DNA from 3 places in the Puerhibacterium sp. TATVAM-FAB25 genome. Region 1 is predicted to be linked to each of the others. Evidence: predicted binding sites of a transcription regulator. Region 1 holds the regulator's gene; each other region holds the start of a gene.
What was found. Region 1 encodes LexA, which represses DNA repair genes until DNA is damaged. Its sites were predicted from a motif close to TCGAACANNTGTTCGA; they were not measured.

Region 1 (4,842 bases):
CGGGACGACCTCGTGCCCGGCGTGCCGGACCGGGCCTGGCGGCAGGTGTCCGTGACCTCGCTGGAGTGCCTGGGCCAGCGCTGCCCGCTGCTCGAGCAGTGCTTCCCGGAGCGGGCGCGCGCGGCGGCCCGCGAGGCCGACGTCGTCGTCACCAACCACGCGATGCTCGGCATCGCCGTGTCCGGCAACCCCAACGTGCTGCCGGAGCACGACGTCGTCGTGGTGGACGAGGCGCACGAGCTCGCCGACCGCGTGACGGCGGCGGCCACCGTCGACCTGTCCCTCACGAGCGTCGAGCACGCCGCGCGGCTGGCCCGCCGGCACGGCGGCACGGAGACGTCGGCGCTCGACGCGGCCGCCCAGACGCTCGGCTCGCTGCTCGCCACCGTGCCGGCGGAGCGGTTCCCGCAGGGCCTGCCGGACGACCTGCGCACCGCCGTCGGCGCCGTGCGCGACGCGGCGCGCGAGCTGCTCAGCCGCCTCAAGCCGGAGGGCGGCGCGCAGGCCCAGGCCCAGCCCGACCCCGGGCACAAGATGGCCCAGTCGGCGGTGCTGCAGCTGTTCGAGGTGGCCGAGCGCATGGCCGCCGAGGACACCAGCGCCGACGTGCTGTGGTGCTCGCGGCCCGACGAGAGCTCGCCGTGGGGCGACGGCGTCTCGCGGCTGCACGCCGCGCCCCTCGGCGTCGCGGGCCTCATCCGCACCGCCCTGCTCGGCGAGGCGACCGGCGTCTTCACCTCCGCCACGCTCGCCCTGGGCGGCCGGTTCGACGCCGTCGCCGGGTCCCTCGGCCTCGGGCGCGCGACGGGCGACGACGCGAAGGGTGACTGGGCCGGGGTCGACGTCGGCAGCCCGTTCGACTACGCGCGCCAGGGCATCCTGTACGTCGCGCGCCACCTGCCGGCCCCGGGGCGCGAGCCCACGACCGACGCGCAGCTCGACGAGATCGCCGGGCTGATCGAGGCGGCCGGCGGGCGCACGCTGGGCCTCTTCTCGTCCCGGCGCGCCGCCGTCGCCGCCGCGGAGGCGATGCGCGAGCGCCTCGACGTGCCCGTGCTCGTGCAGGGCGACGACCAGCTGCCCAGCCTCGTGCGGCGGTTCGCGGAGGACCCGCGCACGTGCCTGTTCGGCACGCTCTCCCTGTGGCAGGGCGTGGACGTGCCGGGCCCCAGCTGCCAGCTCGTGCTGATCGACCGCATCCCGTTCCCGCGGCCCGACGACCCGGTGCGCTCCGCGCGGGCGCGCGCCGTGGAGCAGGCGGGCGGCAACGGGTTCATGCAGGTGGCCGCGACGCACGCCGCGCTGCTGCTGGCGCAGGGCGCCGGGCGCCTCGTGCGCAGCGCCGAGGACCGGGGCGTGGTGGCGGTGCTCGACCCGCGCCTGGCCACCGCACGGTACGGGACCTTCCTCGCGCGCTCCATGCCGAGCTTCTGGCCGACCTCCGACCCGGCGGTGGTCCGCGCTGCGCTGAGCAGGCTCGACACCTAGCCTGGGGGCGGCGACGCCGGACCCGCTCCGAGGAGGACACCGTGACCCTGCCCGACGACATCGCGCCCGGCACCGTCCCCGGCCGCAGCGCTACCAAGCTCGCCGTCGTGGGCGCCGGCGCGGTGGGCTCCACCCTCGCGTACGCGGCGCTCATGCGCGGCACCGCGCGCTCCGTGGCCCTGCTCGACGTCAACCGGCAGAAGGTCGAGGCCGAGGTGCTCGACCTGCGGCACGGGGCGATGTTCATCCCGCCCGCGCAGATCGACGGCTCCGACGACGTCGAGGTGTGCCGGGGCGCCGACGTGGTGGTCGTGACCGCCGGGGCCCGGCAGAAACCGGGGCAGACCCGCACCGACCTGGCGGAGGCCACGGTCGGCCTCGTCCGCGGCATCCTGCCCGGGCTGGTCGACGTGGCGCCGGACGCGGTCTACATCATGGTCACCAACCCCGTCGACGTCGTCACCTACGCCGCCCAGCGGATCCTGGACCTGCCCGCCGGGCGCGTGTTCGGCTCCGGCACCGTGCTGGACTCCTCGCGGCTGCGCGCGGCGCTGGCGGCGCACTGCGGCGTGGCGGTGGGCAACGTGCACGCGTACGTCGCGGGTGAGCACGGCGACTCGGAGATCGCCCTGTGGAGCTCCGCCACGGTCGGCGGCGTGCCGCTGCTCGACTGGCAGCCGCTGCCGGGGCGCGCGCCGCTCGACGCCGCGGCCCGGGACCGGATCGCCGAGGACGTCGTGCAGTCGGCCTACCGGATCATCGCCGGCAAGGGGGCGACGAACTACGCCGTCGGGCTGGCCGCCACGCGGATCATCGAGGCCGTCCTCAAGGACGAGCAGCGCGTGCTGACGGTCTCCTCGCGGCTCGACGGGTACCACGGCATCGAGGACGTGTGCCTCTCCCTGCCCGCGGTGGTCGGCCGGCGCGGCGTCGCCCAGGTGCTCGACGTGCCGCTGTCGGACGCCGAGGTCGCCGGCCTGCGGGCGTCCGCCGACAGCATGCGGGCGGTGCAGCGGCGGCTCGGCCTCTGACCCGCGGTCCGGCTCCCGGCCGGGCCTCTGCCGCCGGCCACCGCCCGCCGCGCCGTCAGAGGCTGCGGAGCACCGCCACGACGCGGCCCAGCACCTGCGCCTCGTCACCGGGGATCGGGGCGTAGGCCGGGTTCTGCGGCAGCAGCCACAGGTGCCCGCGCTCGCGCTTGAAGGTCTTGACCGTGGCCTCGCCGTCGAGCATCGCCGCGACGACCTCGCCGTTCTCCGCGACGGGCTGGCGGCGCACGACCACCCAGTCCCCGTCGCAGATCGCCGCGTCGACCATCGAGTCGCCCTGGACCTTGAGCAGGAACAGCTCGCCGTCGCCCACGAGCTGGCGGGGGAGCGGGAAGACGTCCTCGACGAGCTGCTCGGCGAGGATCGGGCCGCCGGCGGCGATCCGGCCGACGACCGGGACGTACGACGGCGCGGCGACGAGCTCGTCGTCGGCGCCCGGCAGCTGGGCCACCAGCGGCGTGGGCGCCGCGGTGCCCGTGCCCGCCTCGCCGCCGTCCTGCGGCTGGTCGAGCGGGTCGACGACCTCGATGGCACGGGGCCGGTTCGGGTCGCGCCGCAGGTAGCCCTTGCGCTCGAGCGACGTGAGCTGGTGCTTGACCGACGACGGGCTGGCCAGGCCGACGGCCTCGCCGATCTCGCGCATGGTCGGGGGGTAGCCGCGCGTCTCGACCGACGTGCGGATCGTCTCGAGGACGCGGCGCTGGCGCGGCGTGAGGCGGTCGGCCGTGCCCGCTGCCGGCAGCTCGCTCACCGTCGCGATGGCGGAGGCGGCGTCGCCGCCCGTGCCGGTCGTGCGACCCGTCATGACCTCTCCCGTCGTCGTGGCCGGCCCGCGTGGCCGCGCCGTCGCCGGCGGAGCCTCCGGCCCCGGCGACGCGCTCGTGCTGACCCGACCGTTCGTGCTGGTCGTACGCCCACTCTAGGGCAGCGCGGGCGCCGGATCAAACACGTGTTCGACGCGAGTCTCGACAATGTCGGTGGCTCGTGCGATGCTACAGGCGTTCGAACGAACGGCTGTTCGAACGAACGCCCGTTCGAGCGCAACTCGATGACCAGCACTTTCCTTGTCCGCTCACCACGACACCCGGAGGTCACCGTGGCCGCCACGCTCGCCGCTCCCGCCGCCCGTCCCGCGCCCGCCGTCGCGCGGTCGTCCTCGGCCCCGCACGGTCTGCTCGGCCTGGGCGGGCTGCGCCTCACGGGGCGCGGGCGCGTCGTCACCGCGTTCCTCGCGGCGCTGGTCTGCGCCCCGCTGGTGAGCCTCGGGGCGCAGGCGATGGCGAGCAGCCCGGGCGAGCCCGTCGAGGTCCGCGTGCACACCGTGGCGCCGGGGGAGACCCTGTGGGACTTCGCGCAGGAGATCGCCGGGCCGCGCGAGGACGTGCGCGACGTCGTGGCGGACCTGCGCGAGCTCAACGAGCTGGGCAGCGCCGCGCTGCAGGTCGGGCAGACCATCCTGGTGCCCGTCGCCTGACGCCCGCGGGCCGAGGCCGTCCTGTCCTGCGGCCGAGCACGGGTGACCGTGCGCGGCCGGCCCGCTCGGGCGGCCGGAACCTCCCGGTTCCGCGGGCGGCGCTCCGGTAGTCTGCCGGGATGCACTGCCCGTTCTGCCGCCACCCCGACTCGCGCGTGGTCGACTCGCGCACGGCCGACGACGGCGCGTCGATCCGCCGCCGCCGCCAGTGCCCCAGCTGTGGGCGGCGCTTCACCACCATCGAGAGCGCCAGCCTGTCGGTCGTCAAGCGCTCCGGCGCCACGGAGCCGTTCAGCCGGGACAAGATCGTCTCCGGCGTCCGCAAGGCGTGCCAGGGCCGGCCGGTGAGCGAGGACGACCTCGCGCTGCTGGCCCAGAAGGTCGAGGAGACGCTCCGCCAGGCGGGCAGCGCGGAGATCGACGCCTACGAGATCGGCCTCGCGATCCTCGGGCCGCTGCGCGAGCTCGACGAGGTCGCGTACCTGCGGTTCGCGAGCGTCTACCAGGCGTTCGAGTCGCTGGAGGACTTCGAGAGCGCCATCACGTCCCTGCGCGCCGAGCGCGCCGAGCGCGAGCGGGCCCAGGACGGCGGCCCGGACGCGGGCGCCGCGGGCACCCAGGGCGGGGCGGGCGACGCCGCCGGCGAGCTCCACGCCGACGCCCGCGGCTGAGGCGGCCGGGCCGCGACGGCCCGCTGCTCCCCGGGACGGGGCGACCACGCGCGACGCCTCCCCCCGAGGCACCAGAGCCCGGCCGGGTGCACCCGGCCGGGCTCCGTGCTGCGGGCGTGCTCCGCGGACGGTGCGGCGGGACGCCCCGGTGGGGCGGCCG
Region 2 (4,842 bases), on a different contig from region 1:
GGCCGGACGTGATGCGTCCGAACACGGTGTACCCGCCCGCGGCATCGGACGGGATGGTGGAATCCTGGTACACCAGGAAGAACTGCGAGCCCATCGAGGACCCGTCGCCGCCCACCCGCGCCATGGCGAGGGTCCCCGCCGGGTAGACGTCGTCGGCGGGAGCGTTCTCGATCGGGCCGAACGAGTAGCCGGGCCCACCGGTCCCGGTCCCCGTCGGGTCGCCGCACTGCAGCACGTAGATGCCGCTGGTGGTGAGGCGGTGGCACGAGGTGCCGTCGAAGTACCCCTGCCGGGCCAGGGCGACGAAGCTGGCGACGGCCTGCGGCGCCCTCGCGCCGTCGAGCTCCAGGGTCATCCGGGTCTGCTCGTCGCCGGCGCACAGGTCCACGGTGGCGGTCCAGGTGCGGCCCTCCGCCGTGGCGGCGTCCGGCAGCGAGAGGCCCCCGCGCGCCCCGGCCGGGCCGGTGGCGCAGGCCCCGGCCACGGTCGCGGTCGCGGCCGGCGCGGTCGCGGCGCCGTCCGCCGTCGCGCTGCCGCCGCCGGCGAGCCCGACGACGAGCAGCGTGCCGACGAGCGCGAGGACGGCCACGGCCGCGACGAGGCCCGCGGCACGCCGGCGGCGGGCCCGGGCCCGCGCCCGGCGCTCCTCCTGCTGCCGGCGCGCGTGCGCGCGGTCGCGCTTGGTGGCCGCCACGTCGCTCCTCCCCGAGCCTCTCGTCCGAAGTGCGCACGCCCGGTGCGCACGCCGCTTGCGCACGCGCGCGAACGCGTGCGGTGGACAGTCTAGGCACCAGGGTCTGCGGAGTCCCTGCCCGTCCCACGGCTCACCCGCGGCTCACCCCCGGCTCACCCGCTGGCCGGTCCGCGCCCGGACGCCGTCCGGGGCCGCAGTAGCGTGCTCGCCATGGAGATCCACGTCGTCGTCGCGCCCGTCTTCGCCACCAACTGCAGCGTGGTGGTCGCCGGCGGCGACTGCGTCGTCGTCGACGCCGGTGCGGGCGTCGCGGCGCCGGTGGCCCTGCTGGTCGAGGACTACGGCTGGACCCCGCGCGCCGTGCTCGCCACCCACGGCCACGTGGACCACACGTGGGACGCCGCCGCGCTGTGCGACCGGTACGGCGTGCCCCTGCGCATCCACGAGGCCGACGCCTACCGCCTCGCCGACCCCTTCGGCACCCTGGGCCTCGGCACCGGCGGGGTGAGCGGCGCGCTGCGCCAGGCCGTCGCGGCACTGGGCTTCGCGCCCGAGGACTACCGCGCGCCCGCCGACGTCGTGCCGTTCGGCGCCGCCGGCGACGACGGCGCCGGGACCCTCGAGGCCGGCGCCGTGCGGCTGCGGGTGCAGCACGCGCCCGGGCACACCGAGGGCGCCACCCTCTACCTCACCGACGACGCCGTCCTCGCGGGCGACGTGCTGTTCGCCGGCTCGGTCGGCCGCACCGACCTGCCGGGCGGCGACCCGGCGACGATGCGCGCCACCCTGCGCGACGTGGTCGCCCGGCTCGACCCCGGCCTCGCCGTCGTGCCCGGGCACGGGCCGACGACGACGGTGGGCCAGGAGCTGGCCACCAACCCGTTCCTCGGCTGACGGCCGGGCCCGACGAGCCCGTCCGGCGCTCGCGGTCTGGGAAGATGGGGGCATGGCTCGCATCGCCCCGCTCTCCGGCTTCCCCGAATGGCTCCCCGACGGTCGCGTCGTGGAGCAGCACGTCCTCGACACGCTGCGCCGCACGTTCGAGCTGCACGGGTTCGCCGGGATCGAGACGCGCGCGGTCGAGCCGCTCGAGCAGCTGCTGCGCAAGGGCGAGACCTCCAAGGAGGTCTACGTGCTGCGCCGCCTGCAGGCGGACCCGGAGGCCGACGAGGGCGGCGACAAGCAGCTCGGCCTGCACTTCGACCTGACCGTCCCGTTCGCCCGCTACGTGCTGGAGAACGCCGGGAAGCTCGCGTTCCCGTTCAAGCGCTACCAGGTCCAGAAGGTCTGGCGCGGCGAGCGGCCCCAGGACGGCCGGTTCCGCGAGTTCGTGCAGGCGGACATCGACGTCGTCGGTGCCGGCGAGCTGCCCTACCACTTCGAGGTCGAGCTGCCGCTGGTGATGGCCGAGGCGCTCGGCGCGCTGCGCGAGATCGGCCTGCCGCCGGTGCGCGTCCTGGTCAACAACCGCAAGGTCGCCGAGGGCTTCTACCGCGGCGTCGGCCTCGAGGACGTCGAGGGCGTGCTGCGCCAGGTCGACAAGCTCGACAAGATCGGTCCCGACGCCGTCGCCGAGCTGCTCCGGGCCGAGCAGGGCGCCACCCCCGAGCAGGCCAAGGCCTGCCTCGAGCTCGCCGCCATCGCCGGCGAGGACGTCTCCGTGGTCGACCGCGTGCGCGAGCTCGCCACGGCGCACGGCGCCGTCACCGAGCTGCTCGAGACCGGCCTCGCCGAGCTGCGCGCGCTGGTGGCGGCGGCCGCCGAGCGGGCGCCGGGCGTCGTGGTCGCCGACCTCAAGATCGCCCGCGGTCTCGACTACTACACCGGCTCGGTCTACGAGACGGTGCTGGTCGGCCATGAGCAGCTCGGCTCGATCTGCTCCGGCGGCCGGTACGACACCCTCGCCTCCGACGGCAAGAACACCTACCCGGGCGTGGGCCTGTCGATCGGCGTCTCGCGCGTCGTCTCGCGCCTGCTGTCGGCCGAGCTGGTGCAGGCCACGCGCGGCGTGCCCAGCGCCGTGGTCGTGGCCGTCGTCGACGAGGAGCAGCGCGCGGCGTCCGACGCCGTCGCCGCGGCGCTGCGCGGCCGCGGCATCCCCGTCGAGGTGGCGCCGAGCGCCGCGAAGTTCGGCAAGCAGATCAGGTACGCCGACCGCCGCGGCATCCCGTTCGTGTGGTTCCCCGGCACGGTGGGCGAGGACGGCGTGCGCGGGCCCGACCAGGTCAAGGACATCCGCTCCGGCGAGCAGACGCCTGCTGACGCGGCGACCTGGGAGCCGCCGGCCGAGGACCGCTGGCCCCGGGTGGTCCCCGCCGACGCCTGACCCTCGTTGTGGGTACACAACACGCCGTGCGATCGCGATACCGCACGGCGTGTTCTGTACCCACAACGGCGTGGGGCCTGCCGATGCGTTGACCCGGGCGTCGAACGCGTGTTCGAATGGCGGCATGCGGTGGGACGGTCAGGCGATCACGGCCGACGACGGCGCGCTGCCGGGGCTGGAGCGCCCCGCGCTGTCGCGCATCGGCCTCATGCGCACCGTGCGCACGCCGGAGTTCGCGGGCATCACCTTCCACGAGGTGGCGGCCAAGAGCGCGCTGTCGCAGGTGCCGGCGGCGTCCCGCATGCCCTTCCGCTGGACGGTCAACCCGTACCGCGGCTGCAGCCATGCCTGTGCCTACTGCTTCGCCCGGCCCACCCACCAGTACCTCGACCTCGACGCGGGCAGGGACTTCGACAGCCAGGTGGTCGTGAAGGTCAACGTCGCCGAGGTGCTGCGCGCGGAGCTCGCCAAGAAGTCGTGGCGGCGCGAGCCCGTGGCGCTGGGCACCAACACCGACCCCTACCAGCGGGCCGAGGGCCGCTACCGGCTCATGCCGGGCATCATCGGGGCGCTCGCGGACTCCGGCACGCCGTTCTCCATCCTCACCAAGGGCACGCTGATGCGCCGTGACCTGCCGCTCATCGCGCAGGCGGCCGAGACGGTGAAGGTGGGGCTCGGCGTCTCCCTGGCCTTCGCCGACGAGGAGCTGCAGCAGCAGGTCGAGCCCGGCACGCCGACGCCGCGCGCCCGCCTGGACCTGATCCGCGCGGTGCGCGCGGCGGGGCTGCCGTGCGGCGTCATGGTCGCCCCGGTGCTGCCGTGGCTCACGGACTCGCGCGACCACCTGCGCCGGCTGCTGGACGCCATCGCCGACGCCGGGGCCACCGGCGTCACGGTGATCCCGCTGCACCTCAAGCCCGGCACGCGCGAGTGGTACCTGCAGTGGCTCGAGCGCGACCACCCGCACCTGGTGGCCGGGTACGGCCGGGTCTTCGGCCGCGGCACGTACTCGATCAAGGCCTACCAGGAGTGGCTGTGGGAGCGCGTGCGGCCGTTGCTCGACGAGCGCGGGTTCGGCTCGTCCGGGCACCGCAGCGGCTCAGGGGCCACCGGCCGTCCGCACGACGACGGCGACTACCCGGCGGGGTCGATCGTGGAGCCGGCCGACGAGCCGGCCGCCGGGACGCGCTCCTGGCCGGCCGGCGCGCTGGCCGGGATGCCGGTCGACGGCGCCGGCCTGACGGTAGCCGGCGCCGGCCCCGACCAGACGCTGTTCTGAGCCCCCGGTTGCGGTCCCGGCTCCCGTCCCGGCTCGGTCCCGTGCTGGGGGCGCCTCAGCCGTCGGCGAGCCGGGCGGGGAACCCGCCCGTGGCGACCGGCCCCCAGCGCTCGATCGTGATCCGCACGATCGACTTGCCCTGCGTGACCATCGCGGCGCGGTACTCGTCCCAGTCGGGGTGCTCGCCGGCGGCGGCGCGGTAGTAGTCCACCAGCGGCTCGACGGACGCGGGGGAGTCAATCACCTCGGCCGCGCCGTCCACCTGCACCCACGCGTCGTCGAAGTCGTCACCGAGCGCCATCAGGGACGCCTCGGGCCGCCGGCGCAGGTTCACCACCTTCGCGCGCTCGGGGTAGGTGGAGATCACCACGCGCCCCTCGCCGTCGACGGCGAACGTCACGGGGCTCAGCTGCGGGCGCCCGTCGGCGCGGGTCGTGGCCAGCACGCCCTTGCGGCGCTCGCGGAGCACGGCGAGCAGCCCCTCACGGTCGACCTTCGTGTTCGTGGCGATCCTGCGGGCCATGGGAAACCCTTCGTCGGGGA
Region 3 (4,842 bases), on a different contig from region 1:
GGACGAGACGAACCGCCGGCGCGAGAAGCAGCTCGCCTACAACGCCGAGCACGGCATCGACCCGACCCCGCTGCGCAAGCGGATCGCCGACGTGACCGACATGCTCGCCCGCGAGGACCTGGACACCCAGGAGCTGCTGGCCGGCGGCTACCGCAAGCCGGCCGACGGGGGCCGCCGCGCGAAGGGCGGCGCGCCCGTCCCGGGGGCGCCCAAGGAGGGCGCGACGACGGGCAACCGGCTCGCCGGCGCCGCGGCGAGCGACCTCGCCGGGCTCATCCAGGAGCTCACCGACCAGATGCACACCGCCGCCTCCGAGCTGCAGTTCGAGGTCGCGGCGCGCCTGCGCGACGAGATCTCCGGGCTGAAGAAGGAGCTGCGGCAGATGCAGGCGGCCACGGCCTGACGCGCCTGGCGCGGCGGGCGGCGCCGCGGCCGGCCGACACGCCGCGGCGACGTCGCGTCCGGCGGTGGGGGAGGGCCGCGTGCCGTATGCTGAGTCCCCGTTGGGCGGGAGTACTCCCTGAGCGGTGAGGTCGTCAGCACGACCGGCGTCGGTGCCGGTTCGGCCTCACCCGCCGGCGTCGCGGCACGGTCGCGAGGCAGGCGGAGAAGACGTCCGGTGACATCGTGCTACCCACCGGAGGTCCTCCTATGAACGTGCCCGTCTGGGTCTGGGCAGTCACCGTCGTCGCCATCCTGGCGATGCTCGCGGTCGACTACGTCGGACACGTCCGCACGCCCCACGCGCCCTCGCTGCGCGAGGCCACCCGCTGGTCGATCGTCTACGTGGCGATCGCCGTCGTCTTCGGCCTGATCGTCTGGGCCGTGTGGGGCGGCCGGTACGGCGGCGAGTACTTCGCCGGCTACATCACCGAGAAGTCGCTCAGCGTCGACAACCTCTTCGTGTTCGTGCTGATCATGACCAGCTTCCGGGTGCCCCGGGAGTACCAGCAGAAGGTCCTGCTGATCGGCATCACCATCGCGCTCGTGATGCGCGCGGGCTTCATCGCCGCCGGCGCGGCGCTCATCGCCAACTTCTCGTGGGTGTTCTACCTCTTCGGCGCGTTCCTGATCTGGACCGCGATCGCGCAGGCGCGGCACAAGGACGAGGGCGAGGAGTTCAAGGAGAACGCGGTCCTGCGGCTGACCCGGCGGGTGCTGCCGACCACGGACTCCTACGTCGGCGACAAGATGACCGCCAAGGTGGACGGCAAGCGGTTCGTCACCCCGATGCTCATCGTCATGATCGCGATCGGGTCGGCCGACCTGCTGTTCGCGGTCGACTCCATCCCGGCGATCTTCGGCCTGACCCAGGAGACCTACCTGGTCTTCACCGCGAACGCCTTCTCGCTCCTGGGCCTGCGCCAGCTCTACTTCCTCATCGACGGCCTGCTCGACCGCCTCGTGTACCTCAACTACGGTCTGGCGGCGATCCTCGGCATGATCGGCGTCAAGCTGCTCATCCACGCGCTGCACACCAACGAGCTGTCGTTCATCAACGGCGGCGAGCACGTCGAGGCGATCCCGGAGATCTCCACCCCGGCCTCGCTCGGGTTCATCCTCGTGGTGCTCACGATCACCACGGTCGCCTCCCTGCGCCGCGACCGCGCGGACCGCAGGGCCGCCGCCGCGGAGATGACCACTCCCACGAACCCCATGAAGGACGCTGAATGATCCACGAGCTGCCCTACGTCTTCGAGGCGGTAGCCCTCGTCGCCGTGGTCGTCCTGCTGGCCGCCGACCTCCTCATCGTCGGCCGCAGGCCCCACGTGCCCACGATGAAGGAGTCCGGCCTGTGGGTCGCCTTCTACGTGGCGCTGGCGATCGTCTTCGGGGTCGTGGTGTGGCTCGTCGGCGGGGCCGTGCCGGCCGGCGAGTTCTTCGCCGGCTGGCTGACGGAGTACTCCCTCAGCGTCGACAACCTCTTCGTCTTCGTCATCATCATGACGAAGTTCGCGGTGCCCCGGCAGTACCAGCAGAAGGTGCTGATGGTCGGCATCATCACCGCGCTCGTGCTGCGGGCGGTCTTCATCCTGGTCGGCGCCGCGGTCATCGAGCAGTTCGTCTGGGTGTTCTACCTGTTCGGCGCGTTCCTCATCTACACGGCGATCAAGCTGGTCACCGGCGGCGAGGAGGACGAGGAGTTCAAGGAGAACGCCGTCATCCGCTCGCTGCGCCGCGCGCTGCCGCTCTCGGCGCACTACGACGAGGGCCGGCTGCGCACGACCGTCGACGGCAAGCGCCTGTGGACGCCGATGATCGTCGTCTTCCTCGCGATCGGGTCCACGGACCTGCTCTTCGCGTTCGACTCGATCCCGGCGATCTTCGGCCTCACCCAGGACCCGTTCATCGTCTTCACCGCGAACGTGTTCGCGCTCATGGGGCTGCGCCAGCTCTACTTCCTGCTGGGCGGCCTGCTGGAGCGGCTGGTCTACCTGCCGATCGCGCTGGCGGTCATCCTCGGCTTCATCGGCGTCAAGCTCATCCTCGAGGCGCTGCACCAGAACACGCTGCCGTTCATCAACGGCGGCGAGGGGCTGCACGGCGTGCCCGAGGTGCCGATCTGGCTCTCGCTGGTCGTCATCCTGGCGTCGCTCACGATCGCCACGGTGGCGAGCCTGGCCAAGACGCGGCGCGACGCGGCCGTCAACGCCGGCGCCGACGCCTGACCGTCGACGACCGGCCGCGTCCACCTCTCGGACGCCGCAGGCCCGGACCCCGCGCGGGGTCCGGGCCTGCGGCCGTCAGGAGACGGACGGGGCCGCGTCGGTCCTCGTAGGTCCGGGCGGGGTCAGCCCGCGAAGCCGCCGATCACGGGGACCAGCTCCCGGGCCGTGCGGGTGCCCACGAGGCCCTCGCGGCGGAAGGGGTCGGCGTCCAGCAGGGCCAGCGCGCCGTCCGCGTCGTCCGCCTCGACGACGATGAGCGCGCCGTCGGGCTGGTCGCCCGTCGCGGGCAGCGGGCCCGACAGCCGCAGGCGGCCCTCCGCGTGCAGGCCGCGGAGGAACTCGCGGTGCTCGGGGCGGACGACGTCGCGGCGCGCGGCGCTGTCGGGGGCGTAGACGTAGGTGACGACGAACACGGCCATGGGGCACATCCAAGCACGCGGCGCGTGAGATCCGTCGCACCGGCGTGCGAACTCCCTCGAACGTCTGTGCGACTGTCAGGGGACGGAACTACGATGCCGGGGTGAGCAACCGTCTCGTCATCTCCGGCGCCCGCGAGCACAACCTTCGCAACGTCGACCTCGACCTCCCGAGGGACCGGCTCATCGTCTTCACCGGGCTGTCGGGCTCCGGCAAGTCGTCGCTCGCCTTCGACACCATCTTCGCCGAGGGGCAGCGCCGCTACGTCGAGTCGCTCTCGGCGTACGCCCGGCAGTTCCTCGGGCAGATGGACAAGCCCGACGTCGACTTCATCGAGGGCCTGAGCCCTGCGGTCTCCATCGACCAGAAGTCGACCAACCGCAACCCGCGCTCGACGGTCGGCACCATCACCGAGGTGTACGACTACCTGCGCCTGCTGTACTCGCGGGCCGGGACGCAGCACTGCCCCGTGTGCGGCGAGGTGGTGCAGTCGCAGACGCCGCAGCAGATCGTCGACAAGCTGCTGGAGCTGCCCGAGGGCACCCGCTACCAGGTGCTGGCGCCCGTGGTGCGCGGCCGCAAGGGCGAGTACGCCGACCTGTTCAAGGAGCTGCAGACCAAGGGCTTCGCCCGCGCCCGCGTCGACGGGGAGGTCGTGCAGCTGTCCAGCCCGCCGCAGCTGGAGAAGAAGCTCAAGCACGACATCGAGGTCGTGGTCGACCGCCTCGTGTCGCGCGAGGGGGTGCAGCGCCGGCTCACCGACTCCGTCGAGACGGCGCTGTCGCTCGCGGGCGGGCTGATGATGATCGAGCTCGTCGACGCCGACACCGACGACCCCGACCGCATCCGGAAGTTCTCCGAGAAGCGCGCCTGCCCCAACGACCACCCGCTCGTGCTCGACGAGATCGAGCCGCGCACGTTCTCGTTCAACGCCCCGTACGGCGCGTGCCCGGAGTGCACCGGCATCGGGTTCCGTCTCGAGGTGGACCCCGAGCTCGTGGTGCCCGACCCGGAGAAGTCGCTCGCCGAGGGCGCCGTCGCGCCGTGGGCGCAGACCTCCAGCGAGTACTTCGCGCGGGTGCTCACCGCGCTCGCGGAGGAGATGAGCTTCTCCATGGACGTGCCGTGGCGGGCGCTGCCCGAGCGTGCCCGGCAGGCGATCCTGCATGGCCGCAACCACGAGGTGCACGTCAAGTACCGCAACCGCTGGGGCCGCGAGCGGCAGTACTCCACCGGCTTCGAGGGCGCCGTGACGTTCGTCGAGCGCCGGCACGCCGAGACGGAGTCGGACTGGTCCAAGGAGCGGTACGAGGGCTTCATGCGCGAGGTCCCGTGCCCGGTCTGCAAGGGCGCCCGCCTCAAGCCCGAGGTGCTCGCCGTCAAGGTCGGCGGCCGGTCGATCTGGGACGTGTGCCGCATGTCCATCGAGGACGCCGCCGCCTTCCTCAAGACGCTCGAGCTGGGGGAGCGGGAGCGGCAGATCGCCGCCGAGGTGCTCAAGGAGATCCACGCCCGCCTCGGGTTCCTGCTCGACGTCGGCCTGGACTACCTGTCGCTGGAGCGCCCGGCCGCCACGCTGTCCGGCGGCGAGGCCCAGCGCATCCGGCTCGCCACGCAGATCGGCTCGGGCCTGGTCGGCGTGCTGTACGTGCTCGACGAGCCGAGCATCGGCCTGCACCAGCGCGACAACCGGCGCCTGATCGACACGCTCACGCGTCTGCGCGACCTGGGCAACACGCTCATCGTCGTGGAGCAC

Region 2: the regulator LexA is predicted to act here: its motif matches at 3,121-3,136, upstream of U5M74_RS01385 (Rv2578c family radical SAM protein).
Region 3: the regulator LexA is predicted to act here: its motif matches at 3,145-3,160, upstream of uvrA (excinuclease ABC subunit UvrA).

The regions. Positions count from the first base shown of each region.
Region 1 is NZ_JAXUAK010000006.1:104,662-109,503, forward strand. It holds gene U5M74_RS08020 (ATP-dependent DNA helicase) at 1-1,488, shown strand, start outside; gene U5M74_RS08025 (L-lactate dehydrogenase) at 1,530-2,519, shown strand; gene lexA (transcriptional repressor LexA) at 2,575-3,342, opposite strand; gene U5M74_RS08035 (LysM peptidoglycan-binding domain-containing protein) at 3,586-4,011, shown strand; gene nrdR (transcriptional regulator NrdR) at 4,131-4,682, shown strand.
Region 2 is NZ_JAXUAK010000001.1:291,983-296,824, reverse strand. It holds gene U5M74_RS01400 (peptidylprolyl isomerase) at 1-694, opposite strand, end outside; gene U5M74_RS01395 (MBL fold metallo-hydrolase) at 905-1,588, shown strand; gene hisS (histidine--tRNA ligase) at 1,641-3,020, shown strand; gene U5M74_RS01385 (Rv2578c family radical SAM protein) at 3,145-4,299, shown strand; gene U5M74_RS01380 (PPOX class F420-dependent oxidoreductase) at 4,355-4,822, opposite strand.
Region 3 is NZ_JAXUAK010000001.1:5,718-10,559, forward strand. It holds gene uvrB (excinuclease ABC subunit UvrB) at 1-403, shown strand, start outside; gene U5M74_RS00030 (TerC family protein) at 652-1,674, shown strand; gene U5M74_RS00035 (TerC family protein) at 1,671-2,669, shown strand; gene U5M74_RS00040 (YciI family protein) at 2,792-3,088, opposite strand; gene uvrA (excinuclease ABC subunit UvrA) at 3,190-4,842, shown strand, end outside.